DNA from 3 places in the Gracilibacillus sp. D59 genome. Region 1 is predicted to be linked to each of the others. Evidence: riboswitches for the same ligand, from Rfam matches in the RefSeq annotation. Region 1 holds a riboswitch; each other region holds the start of a gene.
The links. A riboswitch is a leader RNA that binds a small molecule or an ion and turns the genes downstream of it on or off. The one in region 1 is predicted to bind S-adenosylmethionine.

Region 1 (5,965 bases):
ATGACTTTCACCCAAGGGTATAAGGGCGACTAAGCCTCTGGCTTCACCAATCGGCAAGTCTTCTTTATCGTAGGCGATTCGTGAAGTCGCCTAGTTTTTGGGCGCTCGGAGCTAGACATCCGCGCAAATTTTATGCTTTCTTTACTTATAAAAGAAAGCTAACAAAATCGAATATAGGATTTTGTTAGCTTTTTCTTACACAATATTAGTATAGCCTTACTTTTCCTTATGAAATTGTTTTACTTTTTATTCGAGGAAATCCAATCAAAATCGCTACAATGCCACAAATACCTAGTAATACCGGATAGAAGGAATATGGCATGATGCTTAATGGAGATATGGAAGCAAGACCGGCAACGGCAAGCATCTGGCCACCATATGGTACGATACCTTGCCATGACGCAGCAAAAACATCAAGGATACTGGCCGATTTCCTCGGATCGATTTGATATTTGCTGGCAATGTTTTTAGCTAACGGACCAGTCATAATGATCGAAATCGTGTTATTGGCAGTACTGATATCTGCGACGCTGACAAGTCCAGCAATACCAAATTCAGCACCTTTTTTCGATTTAATCCGACTTGTAACAAAATTCAAGAGATAATCGATCCCGCCATTGTGCTGAACAATGCCAATTATTCCACCAATAAATAAGGCAACAATCGCGATATCTTCCATGTTGATAATCCCTTGAGAAGCGGCCTGAATTAAACTTGTTCCCGTATAAGATCCGTCGATCAAACCAATCACACCAGCTAAAATGATTCCGCCGGTTAATACTATTAGCACATTCACTCCTAGGATCGCAACTATTAATACGATAATGTATGGTAATACTTTTACAATATTATATGAATAGTCCTCCAATGCATTGACATGGCTGCCTGATGTAATAATCCATAAAATGATGGCAGTAATGATCGCACCAGGAAGTACAATGAAAAAGTTCGTCTTAAACTTATCACTCATCGACGTATTTTGTGTTCGTGCAGAGGCAATCGTTGTATCAGAAATCATGGATAAATTATCACCAAACATAGCCCCACCAATAACTGTAGCCATCGCTAACGCCATTGGTATATCAGTTTGTTCTGCAATTCCAATACCAATGGGTGCAAGTGCTACTACAGTACCCATCGAAGTCCCCATCGTAATGGAGATAAAACACCCAATTATAAATAGCCCTACCATTAATAGATTTGCAGGAAGAAGTGAAAGACCCAAGTTTACTGTTGCATCAACAGCACCCATTCCCTTTGCAACTTCTGAGAAAGCTCCTGCCAGCACAAAAATAATAACCATTAAAATAATATTTTCATGCCCGACACCTTTCGTAAACACTTCTATTCTTTTTGATAATTTTTCTTTATGATTCATGGCAATAGCTACCGCCGAAGCGATGACAACTGCTACATTAATAGGCATATTGGAAAAATCTTGTGTAATAATTCCAGTACCGATAAATAATAAAACAAATATAAGTAATGGTAATAGCGCGAATGCATTACCCTTTGACTGTTGTGTCACTCTTAATCCCCCTAAATAAAATTAGTGCATGGTCATGCCGCCAGTAACATTAATGGCTTGACCTGTCATATAGTCAGAATATGTTGAAGCTAGAAATATAACGACATATGCGACATCTTCTGGTGTTCCAGTTCTGCCAAGTGGTACCTGTGAGAAATCCTCTTCCTTAATCGCTTCTTTATCCAGCCCTCTTAATTTTCCACCGATAACTCGTTCTCTCTGTTTCATACTTGTTTCCACAATTCCTGGACATACAGCATTGACATTAATCTGGTCTTGTGCAAGCTCCAATGCCATCACTTTGGTCAATCCAATCACTGCATGTTTTGAAGCAACATAACTCCCCATTAACCGATAACCATTTTTACCAGCTTGTGAAGCTATATTGATAATTTTGCCGCCATCACCTTGATTCCTCATCTTTTTCGCCACGGTCTGACTAGATAATTGGACACCTTTGGCATTTACCTCCATAGTCTTGTCCCAATCTTCTTCTTTGATGTCGACAAAATAATCCATCGTAGAAATTCCAGCATTATTTACTAATATATCAACTTTGCCAAAATATGATATTACCTGATCAACCATCTTTTCTACATCGTTTTTATCAGTAACATCTGCCTGAATAAATAGCAAATCGTCTTCATTTCTATGGTGACTCTTATGAATATCAACAACTGCAACTTTTGCTTTAGAGTATCGTAAAGCATCGGCAATAGATTTACCAATACCATTTGCACCACCTGTTACGATTGCAACTTTGCCTGTTAGATCCATAGTAAACATGGGCTAACCTCCTATATAAAGTGAGACTATGATCAGTGTGGTTTTGCCCCCCACAGATCATTAGCGAAACTTACCAGGGTGTTAACGTTTGTTATCCCTAAACTTATCCTTGTGTTACTTGAAGTGGAGGTCTTACATACGGTTAGCACCGTGATAAAAATAAAAAAGACCACTTCCAAAAAAGAAGAGGTCAGTAAAATTCTTTATTCGCTCTTCTTATCTATTAGCTAATCGCTACTGGAATTGGCACATTGCTTATTAGAGCTGTTGCCGAGGTTTCGTAGGGCCAGTCCCTCCACCTCTCTGGATAAGAATATTATTCAATTGTGAAATACTATTAATTTACAATTAGAAGACGATAAAGTCAAGTATTTTAATTGGAATTGTTATATTTGAAGAAGATTCTTATATGTTCACTTAATGAAAATTCTTAATTATACCCTTGATATTATGAGTGCACATGAAGAAAAGAATTCTTGCGCCTGTTAGCTTCATACTGTCAAAACACTAACTATGTTATAAATATAATCAAATATTTTGAGGTAAACAACAATATGCACTTTACAATAGTGTGCGTCATACACTATACTGAATGTAGGAGTTGATAAACATGAATGACGCTAAAGGATATATGGATAAATTAATGCAAGAATTGCGCCGTGGTACGATTACGATTGGTGTGCTGAGTCAATTATCAGAACCTCAATATGGATATTCACTTGTTACCAGACTCGAAGAAAAAGGAATTCATGTAGAACCTGGCACACTTTATCCACTATTAAGAAGATTAGAAAAACAAGGGCTACTTGAAAGTAAGTGGGACACAAATGAAGCAAGACCACGTAAATATTACTTATTAAGTGAAACCGGAAAAGAAGTATACGAACTGCTGATCGTTGAATGGCAACATATCGTACAGAGCATGAGTAATGTTATTGACATTAAAGGAGGAAAAAAAGATGGAGATGATTGATCGTTATATTTATGCTGTAACACAGAAGCTCCCACAATCACAACGGGAGGATATTGCAGAAGAACTCCACAGTTTAATTGAGGATATGTTGGATGAACGAGTCCAAAGCAAGAATATTACGGATGATGATGTGGAAGAAGTATTGATGGAGTTGGGAAACCCTAGACTTTTAGCTCAGAAATATAGAGGCACCAAAAAATATCTAATTGGCCCTGAATTTTTTGATTCCTACATGTTGGTACTAAAAATAGCTTTAATTTCTACTTTCTCTGTTATACTTCTTACCTTTGTTATTAAAAGTGTTATTAATCCCGTTTCTATTCTTGATCATTTCGTTGAGTTTATTGTTGCACTTGTTACCGCTCTTCCCGCAGCTGTTGGTTGGACAACATTTGGATTTGCGATTCCAGACCATTTTGGGGAGATTAAATCAAAAGATTTAGAAATAGGAATGGAATGGAAGCCATCGGATTTAGCTCCTATTCCAGATAAAAAAAGACAAATCAAGTATTGTGAGCCGCTAGTAGGTATTGCATTTTATACCTTATTAATCATCATGTTTGTTTTTTCTAATGAATATTTGGGAATTTGGATTTTCCATGATGGATTCTCTGGTGTGGTTCCATTTTTAAATAGTGAAACATATAGTTCTTCCTTGCTTTTCATTATTCTAATTATGGGTATTGGTATAATAAAAGAATCTCTAAAGCTCGTTTATGGAAAATGGACATACAAATTAGTCATTAATACAGCACTTGTCAATTTAGTTTCGATTATAGCAGTATTTATGATGATTAATGGAAATGCATTTTGGAATCCAGATTTCATGCTTGAGCTTACACAAGCTGGATTAATTACTGAAAACAGTGACGGATATAGAACAGTAAGCGTGATCTGGGAACAATCTACATTATGGATTGTAGTACTCTTGGTGATTGGATTAATTTGGGATGTAGTTGATGGCTTGATTAAGGCAAACAAAAAATAAAGCAAAGTGCCACATTTTCACATATTGCATTATTGATTGTGCTTAGAACCAATCAATAATGTTTTTTGTTTTAGCCAAAGTCTATTTTTTAAGTAAGTGTGGCAGATGGCGGACATTATCATTCAAAACTCGAAGCATATCAGCATCTATTCTTGCTTGTCAGCCATTTAATGATGGCCAGCATTAAAATAGAAATAGATATGAAGACAATTATTATAGATAACAAAAAATTACTAAATGTAATATCAGTCGGATTTTCCCAAGGGGATGAGACATTTGTAGTTACTGGAAAATCAAGGGGTGTATGAGCCGATTGATCTTCAATAGAAAGCGTCTTAAAATTTCGCTATTGCCAAAAGAAGAATGTGAAAGTTTTTTTGTGTATCGATTCAGCGTAATTAACTCATACGTGCAAAAAAGCTGTTAGCAAAAAGCCAAATTAGAGGGGTTAATATAAATAACAAAAATAATCCCGTAAACATATATTTTATGTATTGATTTCTATTCACACCTTCTCTTAATTCCCAAAGGCCTAAAGTAATGAAATATAGACCAACCAAAATTAGAATAATTGGAAGTACAATTATTAAATTTACCATTTTGACATCTCCTTACATGATTTTAATTCCTTTATAAACTTAAGTTTCTATGTAGTTAAAGAAAAGATAAACCACTAACTGACCCAAATCTCTTTTAAGTCTTTAATAGTCCAGATTCCATCTTTGAATTGAATAATTCCTTTTACACCAATTGCGCCATTACCTGCTCTAGTTTTTGAACCTTGAAATATAATTTCAGTATCATTTACAAAATCAACCTTTTCTATTTTAAGGAGAACACCATCCAAAACCATTGTCTCTGAATTATATAAACCTTTTTCTTTCAAATTTTCATAGGAAGCATTCATTACTTTAATGTTATATTGGTCCTCGAAAAAACTTATAATCCCTTCTCGCTCTTCATCAGTTAACGGTTGTGCGTTCCATTTATCGAAGTTACTCATATCAATCGCTATAAATTCGATACCGTCATTTAAACCTTTATCTCTTTCCATAATGGTGTTTAGTGCAATACTATATATTTCAGTTATATGTTCTTTAGGGTCTACCGTTTCAGCATTACACCCTGTCACTATCAACAAAAACAAAATAGTTATTGCAAACATTTTATTCACCATAAGCTTTCCCCCTAGTATTAAAATAACCCAATCTGTAAAAAATTAGGTTATTATTTATTGAATTTATTCTCAAATTAATTTTTAAAGTTAGGTAGTCCTAATTGTTTTATCATTACTGGTCATACCAACAAAATTAAGAATTAGTATATAAAACGGATAAACAATCAATCCTCCTATTGCAAAAAGACCAGTAACAGGATTGGGGGAATCACCACCATAAGTTATTGGCAATAAAGAAGTGAAAACATAAATAAAAAGGACAAAATAGGGTGCCCAAAGGATGACTGTCCAAAAGTTTGCCTTTCGTCCATCTAACCACTTTTTTGTTAAGAAGTAGAGTAATATGGTACCACCTATTATTTCAACAATTAGCGTTAAGCCAGTCATTATATTTACCGTGCCAATTTCCCAATTTGTTAGTCTACTAATTCTATAAACATTTAGCATTATTTCAAGAGGAACAAAAACAATAAGAGCATATAGAATACTAACAACATTTAATCGCAAGAAGTA
Region 2 (5,965 bases), on a different contig from region 1:
TTTGTTGAATAAACGAGGATAATCGACAAAACCAACAAGGAGAACGAAGATTTGTTGAATAAACTAAGTTAAACAACAAATCCAATAAAGCCACCCGATATAAACCGAGTGACTTTATGAGATAATTACCTATCAGTGGCGCTTATGTTTAGGAATAGCTTGTTCGATAAAGTTATCCGCTAGTTTTCTCAGTTCTTTTTTCATTGTCTCGCCTTCCATTGGCAGACCGTGCCCAGCGATGATGATATCAGGATCTAAATCAGCCAATTTTTTAACAGATTCCTCTGCCCCATGCCAATCTTGTGTAAAATAGGCAGGTGGACCGTAAACATGCTGAATAGGGAAAAACACAGCCCATGATGACTCTGGTTTATCTGTTGAAATTGCATCACCTGCAATTAATAATTTATCCTTCTCACGAAACAAACTGATATGTCCGGGTGTATGTCCAAATGTTTCAATGTATTTCCAATCTTTTAGAAAAGGAATAGAGCCATCGGTAGGCAAGGAAGAAACAAGTCCTTCTAAGTGTTCTGGTTTAGTCGGAAAGATCGTCGATAATAAAGAGATCATTCCCCCGCCAACGGTTGGATCACCTGGAGGATATTCTTGTTTTCCTGTGACATAGTCAATCTCATTTTCATGGATATAAATCGGTACCTGCCAGTATTCAGCCAATTTCTTCGCAGCACCAATATGGTCAAAGTGCCCGTGTGTTAATAAAATTGCTTGTGGTGGTTTGGTGCCATAACGATGTTCACAAGCATGAAGAATCCTATCATGATATTTTCGAGTGCCAGTATCTATTAAAACCCAATCTTCATTAGGTGCACCGATCATGACGACATTAACAATAAAAGTTCGGTAATAAGCTATATCTGGAAGTACCTCTTCTGGTATTGCATGATCGAAATCATGTTCAAGTTCTTTCCACTTATCGATATGTTCTTGATCCATTGTTTGTCCCACCTTATTTGAGCATAAGCTATCTTTATTTTGGTGTGAAAAGTGCTGAATTATACTATTGTCGAAAAATTTAAAAAATTACTTGTCGTTTTTGAAGTTGTATGATATGATGTTGTAACAAATTCAAGTAATTCACTTACAATTTAATAAACCGCAAGATTTTCTTATCCAGAGAGGTGGAGGGACTGACCCTAAGAAGCCTCGGCAACCAGCACAGATGTGCCCGGTGCCAATTTCAGAGGATCAAATTTTGATTCAAAGATGAGAAGATTCGACGCCGATTGTTTTTAAGATTCACGTGATGCAATCAATAGTAGAATCCTTCTCTATCTTTAAGAGAAGGATTTTTTTAATGTAGTTAAGTATTTAAAAAATAAAAAAAGTGAGGAGCATGCAAAGATGAGTGATTTATTATTTGCCTATTGGGTACCAAACGTTAGTGGAGGTTTAGTAGTATCAAAGTTACCACAAAAAACAGATTGGAGCTTTGAAGCGAACAAACGTTATGCACAAATTGCTGAAGAAGTTGGATTTGATTATGCGTTGTTACAAACGCGTTTTTTTGCTAGTTATGGAGCGGACAAACAACTAGAAGCAATAACATTAGCGACCGCTTTAGGAGCTGTAACGAAGAATTTAAAATTAATTGCTGCCGTGTTACCTGGACTTTGGCACCCTGCAGTTTACGCTAAGATGTTGTCCACACTGGATCATGTAACAAAAGGACGTGCTGCTGTAAATGTTGTAAGTGGATGGCTGAAGGATGAATTTACTGCCTATGGTGAAGAGTGGATCGATCATGATAAGCGTTATGAGCGTTCGGAAGAATTTATACGTGTATTACGTGCTATGTTTACTGAAGAACCGGCAAACTTTAGTGGGGATTATTACTCCATTCATGATGCACCGATGAAGCCAAAGCCAGAAGCTAATGTTCCAATCTTCCAAGGCGGGAATTCACAAGCAGCTAAAGAAATGGCATCCCGCGTATCTGATTTCTATTTCATGAATGGGAATACATTAGAAGGTTTTGAAAAGCAAATTAACATAGTAAAAGAGTTAGCGGAAAAAGAAGGAAGAGAAGTAAAATTCGCTGTGAACGGTTTTGCCATTGTACGAGATACAGAAGAAGAAGCTGTCCAATTATTACGTGATATCATTTCACATAAAGATGACGATGCAGTGGAAGGCTTCCGACAAGCAGTAAAAGAAGCAGGACAATCGACGAAACAAAAAGAAGGTATGTGGGCCAATTCAACAAAAGAAGATCTTGTCCAATATAATGATGGTTTTAAAACGGGTCTGATCGGTACACCAGAACAAGTGTCGGATCGGATTATTGAACTAAAGAAAATCGGTGTCGACTTGGTGTTGACAGGACACTTCCACTATGAAGAAGATCTAAGACGTTTTGGTGAAGAAGTGATTCCTTTAGTGAAACAAAAAGAAAAAGAATTGAAGGAAGCTGGTGTCTTTTCATGAAAATAGCTGCCATTGCAGGGAGCTTGACACCGTTGTCTAAAACGTTACTGACAGTGAAAGAAGCTGTTGACCATATTCGTTGTCATCATGATCATGTAGAAGTGAATTTGATAAATTTGAAGGAATACCAGCTAGATTTTTGTGATGGTCGCGATCCCTCTGAATACGAGGGTGATTCGAAAAAAATAATTAATGACATAGTTGAAGCAGATGCGCTAATAGTAGGTACTCCCATTTATCGAGGATCTATCCCAGGTGCATTAAAAAATGTATTTGACCTTATTCCCAACACAGCGTTGCGAGGGAAGGTGCTGGCATTTATCGCAACTGGTGGGACGTATCATCATTTTTTGGCAATTGAACATCAATTAAAACCGTTAGCCGGTTATTTTAAAGCATATACATTGCCTGGTAATGTATATGCACACAACGATCATTTTAAGAATAAACAGCTTGCCGATGAAGGTATTAAACAGCGGTTACATGAACTAGGTGATTCGGTCGTAACATTAAGTAAATCTCTTAACAGTGAAGTGATTGGTGCCGAAGAGCCAGAAATTCCACGACAAAGTTTAGCACAGACATAAGTAAAATTTATGTAAAAAATGAAAAAGCCCTTTACATGTATGGACAAATTAGTAAAACGTGATAAAATTTTAGTAAGTCGATGTGAGGGAGTTCGATCGAGATGAAAATGTGGATGAAAAAATTAACCGTTTTATTAGTGACAATCTTAACACTTGGTTTATATGTTCCGCCGATCTATATTGACGCTGATGTAGGTGTAGGTAAAAAGGACATAGAGCCAAGTGAAGACCGGCCAAAAGCTGAAATAGAAGATTCAATAACAGAAAAAAACCTCGTTCTTGAAGACTCTAGTCAACTTTATCTGCAAGAATTAAACAATCTTGCTAAAGAGCAAGTGCAAGCAAAATTAGGCACAAAAATTTCGGCAAAAGTGAATAATGATGTAAATCAAGTAGTCTTACCGAATCTTGAAATGGTATTAGATGGATTGTATGAAAAAATTGGTGAAGAGGAAAGCCAATACTTAATGGTTGCCGAAAAGCCTTCTGCCGGATACGGTGAGCGTATTTTTAATTTATACAATGCAAAAGAAAAAGAAGATGTTGCTAAGTTTCATGTAAATCGGTTAAAAAGACCGCAAGACGGTTATTATTTTCAATTCCACTATCATTTACAAGACGATCAATTTGAAGAACATATTTCAATAGGAGAAGTTTATTGGGGGAAAGATACACCACCAAAATGGATGTCGTAATAGTTAGGATGCCTTAAGTTTAAAAGGCATCCTTTTTTACCATAATAGCAGAAATATAATATGTCAGAATTTTAAAACATTTCCCTTTATTTTAAGTCGAAATATAGGTAAAATAAGTCTTATCGTGAATTTTTTGTATTTAAGTGAATTATAATTAAAAAGGAGTCACAGAAAATGCCTATCAAAGTGCCGGATTTATTACCAGCTAAGAATAAGTTACAAGAAGAAAATATTTTTGTTATGGATGAAAGTCGGGCATTTAAACAAGACATTCGGCCTCTTAAAATATTAATATTAAATTTAATGCCATTGAAGCAACAAACTGAAACACACTTATTACGTTTATTGGGGAACAGCCCATTGCAAATAGAGGTCGGATTATTGCATACAAGCACGCATACATCTAGGAATACCTCAACAGAACATTTGAAGCAGTTTTATAAATCTATTGATGATGTAAAGGCCAATAAATATGATGGATTAATTATCACTGGAGCACCAATAGAAAAATTACCTTATGAAGAAGTGAATTATTGGGAAGAGCTGTCTCAAATTATGGAGTGGAGTAAGACGAACGTAACCTCTACCTTGCACATTTGTTGGGGAGCAATGGCTGGACTGTACTATCACTATGGAGTGGATAAGTATATAATGCCTGAAAAATTATCAGGTATTTATACACATACAATTAATGATCCGCGGGAAAAGTTAGTCAGTGGTTTTGATGAAGAGTTTTTAGTGCCACATTCCCGTCATGCTGATATCCGAAAAGAAGATATTGAAAAAGTCCCGAATCTGAAAATATTAAGTGAATCGGAGCGAGCAAGGGTGTATATGATAGCCTCGAAAGATGGGAAACAAATCTTTGTTACAGGCCATCCCGAATATGATGCTTTAACATTAAAGAAAGAGTATGATCGGGACACGGCTGCTGGCTTGAACCCGATGATACCGGAAAACTATTACCCGGATGATGATCCAAAGCGCAAACCAAAATTACGCTGGCGCACACATTCCAATATATTGATCTCTAATTGGTTGAATTATTATGTTTATCAAGAGACACCCTTTGAACTGTAAAAGACCTGCCTAAAAAAAGCTTAAAACCCTGTGGGTTTTAAGCTTTTCTTTGGAAGTGTATGTTAGCACTTATCCATAATCATAGTCGGAGAAAGTTTCCGCTAATCAACAGCATGAATCCACTCGTTGTCGGGAGACCTTTTTAATGCAATTTTTGCTGATAGTGCGCGTAGGAGTCTGTTGCTAGGGTTACTGCTTGGGCGAAGGCTGCCCCACCACCTAGTGCAGCGCTAACCGCAAGAGTCTCCATTAATTCTTCCTCACTAGCTCCGTTTTCCACAGCACCCTTTGTGTGATAAATGATACAATACTCGTCTTGTGCATAAATGCTGATCGCTAGAGCCATGAGCTGCTTTTCTTTTTTACCAATTGTCCCGGCTTTAAATGCTTCTTCGGTAAAGTGAAAATATCCTCTAGTCATTTCAGGCAAGTACTCTTCCATTCTAGTGGTGCCACGTTTGAAGTCTGCAATTGATTGATCAAAATAATTTATATGTTCATTATTTTCCATTTTTCATCCCGCCTTTCATTTTAATGTGTGAACAAGCATAAGATTTTATACAGAGATGATGGACAGAAGAGAATAAAGTCGGTAAAATTTATAAAGGGGGTAATAAAAGATGAGTGAAGGGAACAACAAAGTACAATTAAAAGTTAGAGACAATGGATCCATTTTAGTAACAGGAGATGTCGAATTAGTGGATGCGGAAGGGAATCCGTTTGAAACAAAGCCAAAGTTTTCACTATGTCGATGTGGCGCATCCAAAAACAAGCCATTCTGTGATGGATCACATAAAGAAATAGGTTTTCAAGATCAAATAAGAGCGAAATAAGTGTAACAAGCACACAAGATTTTTGTGTGCTAATACTTTTTTCCTAATTTCAAAGCAGATTGTTTCACATTCTCTCTCAGTGGTATTACATCAGTAACGCTACTAAAGAGAGGAGAATGATATATGACACATGATAAAAATGTTGAAGTAGAGAGAAAAGAAAAGAAATCAGACTCTAGTAAAGTTGGCGTTGCTGCGATTAAATATATTACCTATTTAATTATTTTCTTTGGAATTCTATGGTTTTTGATTACCTATGTATTCGGAAGGTTGCTATAATGTAAATAGAGAAGCAGAAGGCACTAACATTTCCGTTAGTGTC
Region 3 (5,965 bases), on a different contig from region 1:
TTCTACCTCATCATTTTTTAAAGCTTGACGAAAAACGTTACGACCGATTCGGCCAAAACCATTAATACCTACTTTTACTGCCATGCTAAAATTCCTCCTTAAAGTATCCTTAAGATTTATATTTAAAGGGACGAACCCTTTAACAACTCTTTTGCTGCCGCTTCATCTGTGATTAACACGTTACTTTTTCCTTGCTTGAAGTAAGATTGAATGGCTTTTGCTTTCGAAGAACCTCCTGCTACAGCAACAACATATTGTGCATGTTCAAGTTCCTCTAATTGCATACCAACAGTGCGAACCTTGTAAACGACCTTACCTTGTTCATCAAGGTAATAACCGAAGGCTTCACTCACAGCGTTACCACTTCTTAATTTAGTTAATACTTGTTCAGAAGCTTTACGGCGTTTTGCCATTGTACATGCGTCACCAATACTGTGCAGGACTATTTTAGTATCACGAATCATTTCTAAAATATCCTTAATAGCTGGTTCTTCGATGATTGAATGGTATGTTTCCTCACTTAACGGGTCAGGGACATATAACATGCGGTAATTACCATTTGCTTTTTTAGCCATCTGCGCACAAATGGTATTAGCTTGGTTTTCTACTTGTTCACCTAATCCGCCTCTTGCTGGAACAAATGTACAATTCGCAGCATGTTCTAAAGGCTTCATCTGGTTGGCAACTTCTGCCATCGATGTACCACCTGTAACTGCTATTGTTTGATTGGAAGTTAAAATGGAACTCAAAAATTGCACACACGCTTTCCCCATATCCTGTTTAACAGATGGTTGTGTGTCACTATTTCCCGATACGATAATTACATGCTCCAATTGTAATTTATCCTTAATTTGAGATTCTAAAACACGAAATTCGGAAATTTCATTCATAAATGACGATAACTTCTCGATAATCGTGTCCCCTTCATCTGTAACTCGCATTCCTTTCGAAGTCACCATAATAAATCCATGCTTGTTTAAAAATTCAACTTCACTGCGAACTACTCGTTCTTTTAAATTGATATTTTCAGATAAGCTACGGCGTCCGATTGGCTGCATCATTTGTATGTATTGAAGTATTTTGTATCTTTTCTGCATGGTATCGAGTAAATCCGGGTACAATTTTTCTTGAATATCTAATAAATCTTTCAATCGGAAACGCTCCTTTATAATTCACCGGGGGAATTTTGTCCCTCCTAGTCGCATTCCGTCCCACTCAGAACAAAAAAAATAACTTCCATAATTATTGTATCAAATGGTCTAACATCTCTCAACTATTTTCTGAATTATTTTTCTTTTTCAGATAGTTTTCGACCTTTTCCATGTCGACTATTTCAGTGTCAACTATGATGTCATCGTGTTTGATGACTGGGATCATGAGATGATAAGCTTCTAACAGTTCATCATCATTATAAATATTAATTTCTTCGATTTCAAATAAATAGTCTTGTTGCAGCATTTCCAGTGTTACTTTCGCTTGATCACAGAGACTACAATTTTCTTTTCCGTATAGTTTTAATTTCATCATTCCCACCCCTTGACTTGATTAGAAATCCTGATCTGTCTAATTCGACATAGATACAAACAGTATACTAATGAAAACTCTCTTTGGTGTAGCTTCCTTCCTTTCTTCTGAAGTTGAGTGTTAATTCTTCGCTGCGAAAAAACACCCCCTTTCCGGGGGCACGGCTTCAGCTAACTTGGTAAAGAATACCACTTTATCAAGTGGATCTTCAGCTCGCGCTATTCCTCCAGGAGTGTCGCATTTTTCCGCAACTTAGAATGGCTATCTGATCAAGCGAGAAGATATCCATGGTAGTATATTCATATGTATTCATCTTTCAATAATCAGAAAATCACTACTAGCGTAGGCAACATACGTAGACTCCTGCGGGAACAGTGACCAAAGTGAGACCCCATAGCGAACGGTCTTGGTGAGCGAGGAGGCTCACGGGGTCACCCGCGGAAAGCGAAGTATGTTGCCGGAGCATTTCCTAACACTTATTACTGAGAAGATGGTAGAAAGCAAATCCACGATAGTTCCGTCGTAATTTATGTTATTTCCGCACAATTTTAAACTTTCTGATTTTATCAGGAAACTATGTGTGATTACTTTATTGCTTTCATTCCTGTGTCGATCATTTCTTGGATGACCTCGGCGGATTGGTGTAGTTGTTGGGTTTCTTTTTCGGATAGGTCTAATTCTATTACTTCACGGATGCCGTTTTCGTTTAGCAGTGCCGGCACACCGATGTAGAGATTATTTAATCCGTATTGCCCCTCTAATTTAGCAGAAACCGTTAAAATGGCATTTTCATTGTTTAAGATTGCTTTTGTTAACCGGACTAATCCTAGACCAATACCGTAATAGGTTGCTCCTTTTCGTTCAATAATATGATATGCCGCATCTCGTACATTCTCAAATATCTCGATCATGTCTTTATTTTGATAAAAATTATCGATACCTGTATATTGGCCTAATGGTACTCCACCAATTTGCACATGACTCCATACTGGCAATTCTGAGTCACCGTGTTCACCTATGATATAAGCGTGTACATTACGTGCATCGACTTCCAAATGTTTTCCTAATAAATATCGGAATCGCGCTGTATCTAAAATTGTTCCAGAACCAATTACGCGTTCCTTCGGTAAACCTGAAATTTCCCTTGTCAGATGTGTTAAAATGTCAACCGGATTAGTGGCCACGACGAAAATCCCCTGAAAGTCAACATCCATGACTTTATCGACAATTCCTTTAAAAATTTTAGCATTCTTGGTAACAAGGTCTAACCTCGTTTCTCCTGGTTTTTGGTTCGCACCTGCTGTTATGACAACTAGATCTGCATTATGACACTCTTCATATCCACCCGCTTTAATACGCATTGGATTGCCAAACGCCATACCATGATTTAAATCGCGAGCTTCTCCATCTGCTTTTGCCTCATCCAAGTCAATCAGAACAAGTTCATTAACAACACCTTGATTTAACAACGCATAAGCATAACTAGTACCAACAAATCCTGTTCCAATAATGACTACTTTTCTTAATTTCGTCTTATGAATTGTCATAACAACCACTCCTTCCAACATTAGAAAAACTTAAATCCTTAAATTCAGCTACGCTAAATAAAAAACGGGATATAGTTATACTATATCCCATTTAAGATACTATGAAAATATATATATCTGACAATCATGTGAACAATTGAGCAATGATATCTTCTGCACCTAAAACACCTGAAGTCGATAATCCGTAAATATAACTTTTTCGAATCGAAATAGCATCAGCACCTCGTTGTAAATAATGATTTAAATCGTCTTTAGTTTCCACTTCTGTCTCAACAACAACAATTAACCTTTCACTAGCTATAATATCGATCTTTTCCAATAAATCGAGATTGGACTTGTTAATATTAGACAGGATAATACCATCAACTTGCTGCTCCAAACTTGAACGAACATCATCCAGTGACAAGTCTCCGTAAATAAAGATCGGTAAGGTTGTAAATTGTTTGATATATTGAATATCATCCCAAGAAATGTGACGCTTTTGATATTCTTGAGCAACTCGTTCAGACAAAGGAATTTTACTATGATAATTTTTTTTAGCAAAAATCGGATCCACTACAAAGTTTGTAGTTCCTTTTACTAATTGATCTGCTTTTTGATGAATCTCATCATTTGAGATGGATAAAATAATAGCCTGATATCCTGCTAATTCGGCACGTTGGATAAAATGCTTCGTAAGTTCCAAATCTTGAAAAATATGAGCTTGAAACCAAAGCTCACTATCTGGTACAGCATCACTTACTTCTTCAATGCTGTAGGACGAATGACTGCTAACGATAAAGGGTACACCTTGTTTACTAGCTGCTTTTGCGGTTGCTAATTCACCGTCTTCATGAAAATAGGTCTGTGCACCAACCGCACCTAATAACAGTGGAGAGATATTCAATTTAGTCGATGACTTGCTATTGAGAATAAACGATGTAGAATTTGCCTTTTGAGATGTTACTTGATCTAAATATAATTTTGCTGCTTTTGATAATTGTTTTTCTGCTGCTTCCTCTAAATTTTCTACGACACTTCTTTTCACTTTTGCTTTTACCATTTTATAAGCCTCCTAATAATTTAGGGAAACAAAAAAGCCCCTCTTGATAAACAAGAGAGACTGCAACTATTATCTCCCTCTTATTTTTCAAACTAACGTTTGCAGGATTTAGCACCTTTTAAGCATAACTCGCTTAAGGTTGCCGGGTTTCTTCGGGCCAGTCCCTCCACCACTCTTCATAAGAGTATCTATATGTTTTAATTTTTAACTTTATTATTTCTTTCGATTTCTAATGCTTTTAATTGTCTTCTTAAAATTTTTCCACTAATTTTTGTTTTCGGTAATTCATCCATTACTTCTATCTCTCTAGGAGCAGCATGTGCTGATAGATTTTTTCTAACATATAATCGAATCTCTTCTAATAATTCATCTGATTGTTCATATCCAGCTCTTAATGTAATAAAAGCTTTAACTAATTCACCACGTAATTCATCAGGTTTACCTATTACACCAGCTTCTTCTACTGCCGGATGTTCAATTAACTTACTTTCTACTTCAAACGGACCAATACGCTCACCTGCAGAATTAATCATGTCATCATTTCGGCCTTGGAAGAAGACATATCCTTCATCATCCTGTAACGCTAAGTCACCAGAGATATACCATCCCTCGTACTGGAAATAAGATTTGAACTTATCCTTATTTCCCCATATTTCTTTCATTAGTCCTGGCCACGGTGTACGAACCGCTAGTTGACCAACTTCACCACGAGGTAATTCATTACCTTCTTCATCTAAAATACCAACCTGTACGCCAGGAAAAGCTCTTCCCATCGAACCTGGTTTTATTTTCTCGGCAGGAAGATTCACGATTAAATGTCCACCAGTTTCTGTCATCCACCATGTATCATGTATGCGGACATTTAAGCTGTTCCATGCCCATTGGATGACTTCAGGGTTTAATGGTTCTCCTACACTTAGTACATGGCGAACAGATGATAGATCATATTGTTTGTATAGATCACCTTTTGACAGGAGCATACGGAAAGCTGTCGGTGCACTATACCAAATCGTTACCCCTAGTTCTTCAATTAAAGAATACCAATTCTCGGCACTGAATCGTCCACCTTGTATCACTACTGTTGCTCTGTTCAGTAGTGGAGCAAACAAGCCATATACACTTCCTGTTACCCAGCCTGGATGTGACGTACACCAGTAAACATCATCATCTTTTATATCCAGTACCCACTTACCAGTGACGATATGATGTTGAGCAGCACGGTGGGCATGCAATACACCTTTTGGTTTACCTGTAGAACCACTTGTATAGTGAATTATTAAGCCATCTTCCCAGTCCACCCATTCCACAAATTCATCACCGTCAACCGGTTGTAATGGTTCTTTCTCAATATCCTCTACAAAAAGGATAGTTTCTAATGATGGAATATCGTCCTTTGGAACACGTTTAACTAATTGTTGATCAGTAATTAGTAATGTGCCATCACAATCATTAATTCGATCTCTGACTGCTTCCTCCATAAATGCTTCAAATAAAGGACCAGCGATCGCACCTACTTTTATGACAGCTAATATAGCAATATAGCATTCTGGCGTTTTAGGTAGAAAAACAAATACACGATCTCCTTTTTTTACACCATGTTCCTTTAAAATGCGAGCGTAATGATCGGTTTGATCTTTTACTTCTTTAAACGTATAAGATCGCTTTTCATCCTCATTAATGTAGTGAAGGGCTATTTTATCACCATATCCCTCCTCCACATGACGATCAATCGTTTCGTATGCTGCATTAATCTTTCCTGTATTGGCAGCAGATAATAATGCCTTTGCATCTGACCAATCAAAATTTTCACGAATTTTATCATAGTTGTTAAGGTTATATTCACCTTCGATTT

Region 2: another riboswitch for S-adenosylmethionine. It lies ahead of sfnG (dimethylsulfone monooxygenase SfnG); the one in region 1 lies ahead of ACTWP4_RS21660 (SDR family NAD(P)-dependent oxidoreductase).
Region 3: another riboswitch for S-adenosylmethionine. It lies ahead of ACTWP4_RS12365 (alpha-hydroxy-acid oxidizing protein); the one in region 1 lies ahead of ACTWP4_RS21660 (SDR family NAD(P)-dependent oxidoreductase).

Annotation. Positions count from the first base shown of each region.
Region 1 is NZ_JBQQCK010000020.1:2,939-8,903, reverse strand. It holds gene ACTWP4_RS21665 (Na+/H+ antiporter NhaC family protein) at 227-1,528, opposite strand; gene ACTWP4_RS21660 (SDR family NAD(P)-dependent oxidoreductase) at 1,550-2,314, opposite strand; SAM riboswitch class I at 2,528-2,628, opposite strand; gene ACTWP4_RS21655 (PadR family transcriptional regulator) at 2,925-3,287, shown strand; gene ACTWP4_RS21650 (HAAS signaling domain-containing protein) at 3,274-4,275, shown strand; gene ACTWP4_RS21645 (hypothetical protein) at 4,674-4,874, opposite strand; gene ACTWP4_RS21640 (peptide ABC transporter substrate-binding protein) at 4,949-5,452, opposite strand; gene ACTWP4_RS21635 (hypothetical protein) at 5,540-5,965, opposite strand, start outside.
Region 2 is NZ_JBQQCK010000004.1:122,899-128,863, reverse strand. It holds gene ACTWP4_RS08975 (MBL fold metallo-hydrolase) at 133-957, opposite strand; SAM riboswitch class I at 1,128-1,234, shown strand; gene sfnG (dimethylsulfone monooxygenase SfnG) at 1,366-2,448, shown strand; gene ACTWP4_RS08965 (NADPH-dependent FMN reductase) at 2,481-3,035, shown strand; gene ACTWP4_RS08960 (YpjP family protein) at 3,137-3,730, shown strand; gene metA (homoserine O-acetyltransferase MetA) at 3,905-4,810, shown strand; gene ACTWP4_RS08950 (carboxymuconolactone decarboxylase family protein) at 4,953-5,321, opposite strand; gene ACTWP4_RS08945 (CDGSH iron-sulfur domain-containing protein) at 5,431-5,643, shown strand; gene ACTWP4_RS08940 (hypothetical protein) at 5,767-5,922, shown strand.
Region 3 is NZ_JBQQCK010000006.1:170,529-176,493, forward strand. It holds gene gap (type I glyceraldehyde-3-phosphate dehydrogenase) at 1-84, opposite strand, end outside; gene ACTWP4_RS12350 (sugar-binding transcriptional regulator) at 123-1,151, opposite strand; gene ACTWP4_RS12355 (glutaredoxin family protein) at 1,270-1,524, opposite strand; gene ACTWP4_RS12360 (L-lactate dehydrogenase) at 2,109-3,071, opposite strand; gene ACTWP4_RS12365 (alpha-hydroxy-acid oxidizing protein) at 3,196-4,113, opposite strand; SAM riboswitch class I at 4,191-4,298, opposite strand; gene acsA (acetate--CoA ligase) at 4,311-5,965, opposite strand, start outside.